Regions from separate parts of the Vibrio sp. R11-SG3-ISO9 genome, predicted to be linked through region 3. Evidence: predicted binding sites of a transcription regulator. Region 3 holds the regulator's gene; each other region holds the start of a gene.
What was found. The regulator CRP, encoded in region 3, controls carbon source genes, mostly activating them, when cyclic AMP is high. The targets are predictions, from matches to a motif close to TGTGANNNNNNTCACA.

Region 1: the regulator CRP is predicted to act here: its motif matches at 721-736, upstream of AC6R05_RS21835 (glycogen/starch/alpha-glucan phosphorylase).
Region 2: the regulator CRP is predicted to act here: its motif matches at 972-987, upstream of AC6R05_RS17965 (NupC/NupG family nucleoside CNT transporter).
Region 4: the regulator CRP is predicted to act here: its motif matches at 1,365-1,380, upstream of AC6R05_RS15965 (NupC/NupG family nucleoside CNT transporter).

What each region holds. Positions count from the first base shown of each region.
Region 1 covers NZ_JCBDGU010000056.1:195,004-197,209, reverse strand. The annotation lists gene malT (HTH-type transcriptional regulator MalT) at 1-306, opposite strand, end outside; gene AC6R05_RS21835 (glycogen/starch/alpha-glucan phosphorylase) at 874-2,206, shown strand, end outside.
Region 2 covers NZ_JCBDGU010000049.1:70,797-73,002, forward strand. The annotation lists gene AC6R05_RS17955 (HD-GYP domain-containing protein) at 1-224, shown strand, start outside; gene AC6R05_RS17960 (hypothetical protein) at 342-668, shown strand; gene AC6R05_RS17965 (NupC/NupG family nucleoside CNT transporter) at 1,255-2,206, shown strand, end outside.
Region 3 covers NZ_JCBDGU010000012.1:123,427-125,632, reverse strand. The annotation lists gene AC6R05_RS04990 (phosphoribulokinase) at 1-466, shown strand, start outside; gene crp (cAMP-activated global transcriptional regulator CRP) at 708-1,340, shown strand; gene AC6R05_RS04980 (DUF1338 domain-containing protein) at 1,521-2,206, opposite strand, start outside.
Region 4 covers NZ_JCBDGU010000045.1:14,070-16,275, forward strand. The annotation lists gene AC6R05_RS15965 (NupC/NupG family nucleoside CNT transporter) at 1-1,220, opposite strand, end outside; gene AC6R05_RS15970 (TatD family hydrolase) at 1,425-2,206, opposite strand, start outside; partial or broken gene AC6R05_RS15975 (DUF5363 family protein) at 2,164-2,206, opposite strand, start outside.

The DNA.
Region 1 (2,206 bases), on a different contig from region 3:
GAACTGACGCTTTTCCGCTAACTTTTGTGCGTTAGGGCAGGCGTTTTGCGTCGCTTTATTAAGAGATTGCAGCAGGTAGTTGATGAAACGGAAGGCATCATTGTCACTGTCGTCAATGCTGTACCAACCTACATTGGGTTTATCAACCAACCACTGAGCGGCCATGGTGGTTTTTCCATAGCCTGCGGGAGAGCGGAATAATACGAGCTTATAGCAGTCGGCATTTTGTAGCAGATCTAATACGCGTGGTCTTAAGATTGCGTTGTGTAATCGCCCCGGGCGAGTCAGTTTAGACGGGATCCACATGTCGAAGGTTACCTATTCCATGGCTCTTGTCTTTATAAGGAGAGTCGATTGCGTATAACCGACCATCAAAACAAAAGCCGTTATGAACTAATTCTGAAGCTATGTTACGTGAAGAAAAATGGCCCAGACCATGATCAGCCTCAGAAACCTTGCACTGTGGCATATTTTGACCCAACTACGCCCTTTAATTGTGATGTTTATCACTAAACGGGGTGGTTTGTGATCGTGATGTTGCTCGTTTCTACACATGAATTTGTGAAAAAGATGAGAACATGAAAAATATTTCGTGATCTAAATATCAGAACTCGCAAGAAAGTGAAAATAGGTAAACAAAAAATTCATCATTCAAAGTTAAGTTATGGAACGGGGGCTTGTGATCATAATCACTCCAATTTTTTATTCTGGAGCTGAACATGAGATTTAGATCACTAACCCAACGTCAGTACGCCCCCTACGCCCTTTCATCTACTCCTAGTCAGCCGTTAGACCGGGATGATGTTTAGTTAATTGTGACCATGCACGATATGTCACAGATGAATTAGAACAAATAAAAGCGAGATTTCTGAAATGAAAGCAACTCAGCAAAAAACTTTTGATAAAGTGTCGTTCCAAGAAAGTGTTAAGAAACACCTATCTGCAACCTACGCAACAACAGTAGAAACTGCAGACAGCCGCGCATGGTACCTAGCAATGGGCCGTGCTCTAGCAGAACTGACAACATTTGATCTGCTTGCTACTGAAAATGATGAGAAGATTAAGAACGCTAAGAGCGTTAACTACCTATCTCTTGAATTCCTAATTGGCCGTCTAACAGGTAACAACCTGATCAGCATGGGCCTTTACGAGCAAATCACTCACGCGATGGAAGAGCTAGGTCAAAACCTAACGGATCTTCTAGAAGAAGAGCGTGACCCATCACTAGGTAACGGTGGTCTAGGTCGTCTAGCAGCATGTTTCATGGACTCTTGTGCAGCACAAGAATTCCCAACTGTAGGTTACGGCCTACACTACGAGTACGGTCTATTTAAACAGTCTTTCGAAGACGGTCGTCAAAAAGAAGCTCCAGATGCATGGCGTGGTGTTGAAGGCTACCCATGGGAAGTGGCTCGTCCAGAACTAGCACAAGAAATCGGTTTCTACGGTCACGTTGAAGTGGTTGAAGAGAACGGTAAGCAAGTTCGTAAATGGGTTCCAGGTATGTCTGTTAAAGCAATGCCTTGGGATCTACCAATCGTTGGTTACGAGTCAGATACAGTTTACCCACTGCGTCTTTGGGAATGTCAGGCTATCGCACCATTCTCACTAGCAAGCTTCAACAACGGTGACTACTTCGAAGCACAACACGCGCTAATCGATGCTGGTAACATCACTAAAGTTCTATACCCGAACGACAACCACGAAAAAGGTAAGACTCTTCGTCTAATGCAGCAGTACTTCCACTCTGCAGCGTCTGTTCGCGATATTCTACGTCGTCACGAAGCAGCAGGTTTTGCTCTGGCGGATTTACCTAAGCAAGAGACTATCCAGCTGAACGATACGCACCCAACAATCGCTATCCCAGAGCTAATGCGCATCCTTATCGATGAGAAAGGCCTAGATTGGGATACTGCTTGGGACATCAGTGCAAACACGTTCGCTTACACGAACCACACACTGCTTCCTGAAGCTCTTGAGACTTGGTCTGAGTCGCTTATCCAGCGTCTACTTCCACGTCACATGGAAATCATTTTTGAAATCAACCACCGCTTCCTACAAGAAGTTCGTAAGATGTGGCCTGGTGATGGTGAGAAGCAAGCTAAGCTGTCTATCATCCAAGAAGGTTTCCACCGTATGGTTCGCATGGCAAACCTATGTGTAATCGGCTCTTACAAAGTAAACGGTGTAGCAGCGCTTCACTCAC
Region 2 (2,206 bases), on a different contig from region 3:
GTCGGATTGTTGCAGTTGTTGATGTATTTCAAGCGTTGACTCAGTCTCGTCCTTATCGTCCAGGAATGAGCTTAGAACAAACGTTGGCGATATTGGATGATCATGTGCAGAACCACAAACTCGACGCTGAAGTATTCAGCTGCTTGAAAAAACACGCGCAATACTGCTTTGAGTTGTCGACTGACAAGTGCAGTGATGCACAGGCCACCGCAACTGAATATTAGTCTAGCGCGACGATGTTTTTCCGCACGCCTTACATATAAAAGTCTGTTCTTACAGCGGCTTACAGCTATTGCTGCTCTTTGATGGTAATCTTTACTATTCAGTTTAGGAGAGGTGTTGTGTTGAATAAAACATTGCTTGTGTTGTTGGCTCTATTGATGAGTGCGGTATGGGTTTCATTCTCTGACGAGCTGGGGCAACTCGTCGATCGCCCGAAGAATGTCGATTACACAAAACTTGAACAGCTTGTAGAGAAGAAAACGACCCGACAGGAAGTGATTGAGTTGTTGGGTGAACCGAAACAAAAGCTCAATAAAGAGTATTCGGTCTCCTATCTGTATGAATACAGTGATCAACTTATCGCTCTGACCTTTCATGAGGATGTGTTGTTGTTCGAAGAAAGAGCTGAAAACGATGGCCGCTATGACTTTAAGTTGGTTAAGTAAATTAAGTTGGTTAAGTAAAGAGCCAAATTGGTTAAATAGCGGACCTGCTGGTTAAATGATGGAACATGAAAGTTGGAACAAATCGCGTAAAAACACAACGTGGACGTTATAAAGTCACGTTCTGCTACTTAATTATAGTTATTGGGATTGTTTTAATTCGTTGGACCTATGTGCCCTAATACGTATTCCTAAGAGAAGCGACAGTGAAAATTGTCGCTTTTTTTATTTCTGTTTTCCAATAAATCCCATCAAATTTGAGCGAATTGATGCATCTTTGACCGCGCGATCGTTTGCTTTTAAAAATGTGATGAAAGTCTCATTAAGTTGTTTATACTTCTCTTCCGGTTTTAAGCCGGTGCTTAGCCAATACAAGCCGTCACATGGATATGTGAATGACCCCACGGACCGGACCAGCTGCGTTCCACTGCTTGTATAAGGTGATCTTACATGAACAATTCGTTGTTACATTCGTTAACGTTGTTAACGCCCTCTTCGCGTAGCGTATTGCTTGCGATTCTTTGTCCTTTTCCTTTTATGTCATTCGCTTGGCTCATGTTCACTCTTTAAGGATTTCTAGGACAATTTTATGAATATTTTATTTGGTTTTGTTGGTGTTTTCGCACTAATTGCTTGCGCGTACCTGCTATCTGAAAGCCGTTCGGCGATCAACTGGAAAACGGTAATCCGTGCTTTTCTACTTCAAATTAGCTTTGCTGCACTAGTGCTGTATTTCCCTTGGGGGCAAATGGCATTAACTAGCTTAAGTAGCGGTGTATCAAGCTTGCTTGGTTTTGCAGATGCGGGTATCTCATTCCTGTTTGGTGGCCTTGCTACTGAAGGGTTTATTTTCGCAGTGCGTGTACTTCCTATCATTATCTTCTTTAGCGCGCTGATTTCTGCACTTTACTATCTGGGTGTGATGCAGAAAGTGATTCAAGTTCTGGGTGGTGCCGTTCAAAAACTATTAGGTACCAGTAAAGCAGAGTCTTTGGTTGCAACGGGTAACATCTTCCTTTCTCAAGGCGAGTCGCCACTTCTTATTCGTCCTTTCTTAAAATCAATGACTCGTTCAGAGCTATTCGCAGTGATGGCTGGTGGTATGGCATCGGTCGCTGGTAGCGTGTTAGGGGGTTATGCTGGACTTGGTGTTGAACTTAAGTACCTTATTGCAGCAAGCTTCATGGCCGCGCCGGGTAGTCTTTTAATGGCTAAAATCATCGTGCCAGAGCTGGGCACACCGAGTGACTACGATAATATTGAGCTGGACAAGGCTGATCAGAGCAACGTCATTGACGCGTTAGCGAGTGGCGCAATGAACGGTATGAAGGTCGCTGTTGCTGTTGGTACTATGCTGATTGCTTTCGTCAGTGTTATTGCAATGGTCAATACAGGCCTTGAGAGCCTAGGTGAAACCGTTGGCTTTACCGGTATTACGTTACAAGCTGTATTTGGCTACCTATTCTCACCATTGGCTTGGGTTATCGGTATTCCAAGCGATGAAGTGCTAATGGCAGGCTCTTACATTGGTCAGAAGATCA
Region 3 (2,206 bases):
GGTTGTTGATGGTGATGTGAACGTATCGCAACACGTTGACCTGCTGATTGGCATGGTACCCATCGTCAACCTAGAGTGGATTCAAAAATTCGTCCGAGATACACGTGATCGCGGACATTCACGTGAAGCGGTAATGGACTCTATTGTTCGTTCAATGGATGACTATCTCAACTACATTACCCCACAGTTTTCACGTACCCATATCAATTTTCAGCGAGTACCGACCGTTGATACCTCTAACCCACTTAATGCAAAGGGCATCCCTAGCCTTGACGAAAGTTTCGTAGTTATTCGTTTGCGTGGTATCAAAAACGTCGATTTCCCGTACTTACTCGCTATGATTGATGGCTCATTTATGTCTCGTCACAATACACTTGTTGTGCCAGGCGGGAAAATGAGCTTTGCTATGGAGCTCATCGTAAGACCAATCTTACAACAGCTCATTGAAACGGGAAAAATTGGCTAACGGAACAGCATTCCGGTTGATTACTTTTCATACCGTGATCATGTGCACAATTTTGCGTAAAAAATCGTAGCTTGGTCACGATTAAAATCAAGAAATAGTGACTGAAAAAGGATACTATTCTTAACCGAAACACAAGATAGCTTGCAGCACAGAACAAGTGCTCTTATCCTAAGAAGTCAAATTCAGGCTTAGCTAAAATATGGAAAGCGGCAAGCATACCCTGCAGAGGAAGTGAGATATTATGGTTCTAGGTAAACCTCAAACCGATCCAACATTAGAGTGGTTCCTTTCACACTGTCATATTCATAAGTACCCTTCAAAGAGTACTCTGATTCACGCTGGTGAAAAGGCAGAGACCCTGTACTACATCGTTAAGGGTTCTGTGGCAGTTCTTATCAAAGACGAAGAAGGTAAGGAAATGATTCTTTCTTACCTAAACCAAGGCGACTTTATCGGCGAACTTGGTCTATTCGAAGAAGACCAAGAGCGTACTGCATGGGTTCGTGCAAAATCTCCTTGTGAAGTTGCAGAGATTTCTTTCAAGAAATTCCGTCAACTTATCCAAGTGAACCCAGACATCCTGATGCGTCTTTCTGCGCAAATGGCTAGCCGTCTTCAAGTAACCAGCCAAAAAGTTGGTGACTTAGCGTTCCTTGACGTTACTGGTCGTATCGCACAAACGCTACTAAACCTAGCGAAACAGCCTGATGCGATGACTCACCCAGACGGCATGCAAATCAAGATCACTCGTCAAGAGATCGGTCAGATTGTTGGCTGTTCACGTGAGACTGTAGGTCGTATCTTGAAGATGCTAGAAGAGCAAAACCTAATTTCTGCTCACGGTAAAACTATCGTTGTTTACGGTACTCGTTAATCTCGATTAACCGAGCAAAAATTCAAAAGCCACCAAATGCGAATTTGGTGGCTTTTTCTTTATCGATAGAAGATACGAGATACGAGATACGAATGGAGCACATGAGGCTCTCGCCTTGTAAACACTATCGAAGCTAAGCGTCCCCGAATCTCTAGGACAGCCCAGCGCTCGTACCTTTCGTTACCCGTTAGTACTTTCGAAGATCTTGTCGGCCGATGCTGCAACAAAACCTGTGTAAAGCTCGCCATTGGCCATTGGGTAGCGCTTAGCAAACTCATAGAAGCCGCCTGGAACTAATTCCGCACCCTTTGAGAACTCAACCTTCACTTTGTCCGCCATTGTTGAAGATTGCTCCAACAGAACCTCTGGAGAGCCTTTCACTTGGCCACCAACACTGTTGATTGTAAAGCCAGACTCACTCAGGTGATCATTCACAGCTTGCACTTCGGCAAACTCATTTAGCTGATTCACACTCACGGTAAAGTGGTTAGCACCGTAACCATGCGCGGCCAACCAAGACGCGTATTCGCTCTCTGTCGCCAATTGTTTGTAATCTTGGAAATCCAAGTCCCAAAGACGACCTCCATATAGGAAGTCCTGCCCTTCTAACTTGCTTGCATCCACTTGCGCAACCAACTTAGCAACGATCGCTTGTAGCTCTGCAGAACACTCTTCCACTTTCAGTTCACTAATGAACACTTTTGGTTGCGTTGGATCTGGGTGTTCAAAGTGCTTAGCCACGAGTTTCTTGCTTTCAAACAGGTAGTCACCACACGCTTTGTAACCAAGTGCTAAGAAAGGTTTAGCAAGCGTATCAATCCCCAAAGGCGCAACATTAAACGTACGCAGCGCGATGTGATCATTGA
Region 4 (2,206 bases), on a different contig from region 3:
TTAGATAGAGTACCAGCAACAACCGCTTTAACACCCATACGAGCGATGTCGTGACGACGGTTTGGAGCTAGACCACCTAGACCACCTAGTAGAATCGCGATAGAAGAAAGGTTTGCGAAACCACATAGAGCGAACGAGATAATTGCTTGAGTCTTAGTAGACATTACTTGACCAGTCGCTTCAACGATTTGAGCGTTTTCACCAACGAAAGGTACGAAGTTTAGGTATGCAACGAATTCGTTAACTACGATCTTCTGACCGATGAATGAACCAGCGATATCTGCTTCAGCCCATGGCACACCAATAATGAATGCTAGTGGAGAGAATACTTTACCAAGGATCCACTCAAGAGTTAGGCCTTCGAAACCAACCCAACCACCGATGCCACCTAGGATACCGTTGATTAGAGCGATTAGACCGATAAACGCTAGTAGCATTGCACCAACGTTTAGAGCAAGTTGTAGACCAACAGATGCACCACCAGCAGCTGCGTCGATAACGTTAGCTGGTTTGTCGTCGCCACCGTCCATTTCATCAGCGATGTCGTCAGCAGGAGTATCAGTCTCTGGCTTGATGATCTTAGCGAATAGTAGACCACCTGGTGCCGCCATGAATGATGCAGCAACTAGGTACTCTAGAGGTACACCCATAGAAGCGTAACCCGCTAGTACACCACCAGCAACAGAAGCTAGACCACCACACATTACAGCGAATAGTTCAGACTGAGTCATTTTTGGTACGAAAGGACGTACAACTAGAGGAGCTTCAGTTTGACCAACGAAGATGTTTGCTGCAGCAGACATAGACTCCGCACGAGATGTGCCAAGAGCTTTCTGTAGGCCACCACCAAGAATCTTGATAACCCATTGCATTACACCAATGTAGTAAAGTACAGAGATAAGTGCAGAGAAGAAGATTAGAGTTGGTAGTACTTGGAATGCAAAGATGAAACCGATACCGTCAACTGAGAAGTTAACTAGGCTGCCGAATAGGAAACCAGTACCGTCTTTACCGTAGTCGATTACGTTTGCTACACCAGCAGAGAAACCTGCAAGCAAATCACGACCCCAAGGGATGTAAAGTACGAATGCACCAAGTGCGAATTGGATAGCGAATGCGCCACCCACCGTTCTTAAGTTAATAGCTTTGCGGTTGTCAGATAGTAGTACTGCGATTGCAATCAGTACAACCATACCGACTAGGCTCATAAACAGGCTCATAGTTTATGACTTCCTTATTAGTTATTTATTGGCGTGTTACAAAATGGGGCTATAAAGCGGAGGCAATTATACTCATGCGACCACTAATAAAGTAATGCCGTCCTCACACTTTGGTATAAGATTCATGTATCATTCATTTACATCTGTGAGCCAAGTCACGATACAACTGTAAAACACGCAAACGATAAACAAAAACTTTAGATTTTATTCACATATACCGAATAGCTGATGGCTATTTTTCCATATTTGAGTTGCAATCGATTGCTTTGACTCTTTCCTGAGCGAAACAAGTTCATTTAATATCGTAACTAAATATTTGGAATGATTAATGTTTCCTTGCTTACCGCTGATCGGCATATCCGGTGCATCCGTCTCTAAAACGACCCATTCAAGGGGTAAACGAGCGACAGTGGTGCGCGTTTTCTGCGCTCTAGGGTAAGTTATCGTTCCACCGACACCGATATAGAATCCCAAGCGAATCCACTCTAAAGCTTGCTGCTCGCTTCCCGAAAAACCATGGATCACTCCACCATTGGTGAATTTTTGTTGCTTGATAAGCTGGATAAGACGGTTATGTGATTTCCGTTCATGGATAATCAGAGGCAGTTTAAAAGCAGTCGCGAGCTGTATCTGATGGATAAAAAAACGCTCTTGCTTATCGATATCCACATCCACAAAGAAGTCCAAGCCGCACTCTCCTATCGCAACACACTGCTCAGAAGCGCCACTTAAATGCTGTTCAAGTTGAGCAAATTCGCTCTCACTCGCTGTCGCTAGAAAGTAAGGATGAAAACCCAGCGCATAGTAAAGGTTGGAATGTTCCGAGCTCAGTTGCTCGAGCTTTTCCCAGTTGGTTTGACCAATCGAGGGGACGACTACCTTCTCAACGCCTTGCTGCTGAGCGGTTATGAGATAGTCTCGAGCGGCCGCAGAACTGTCTTGATCACCCAACGAAAAGACGTCGAAGTCTAGATGACAGTGGGTAT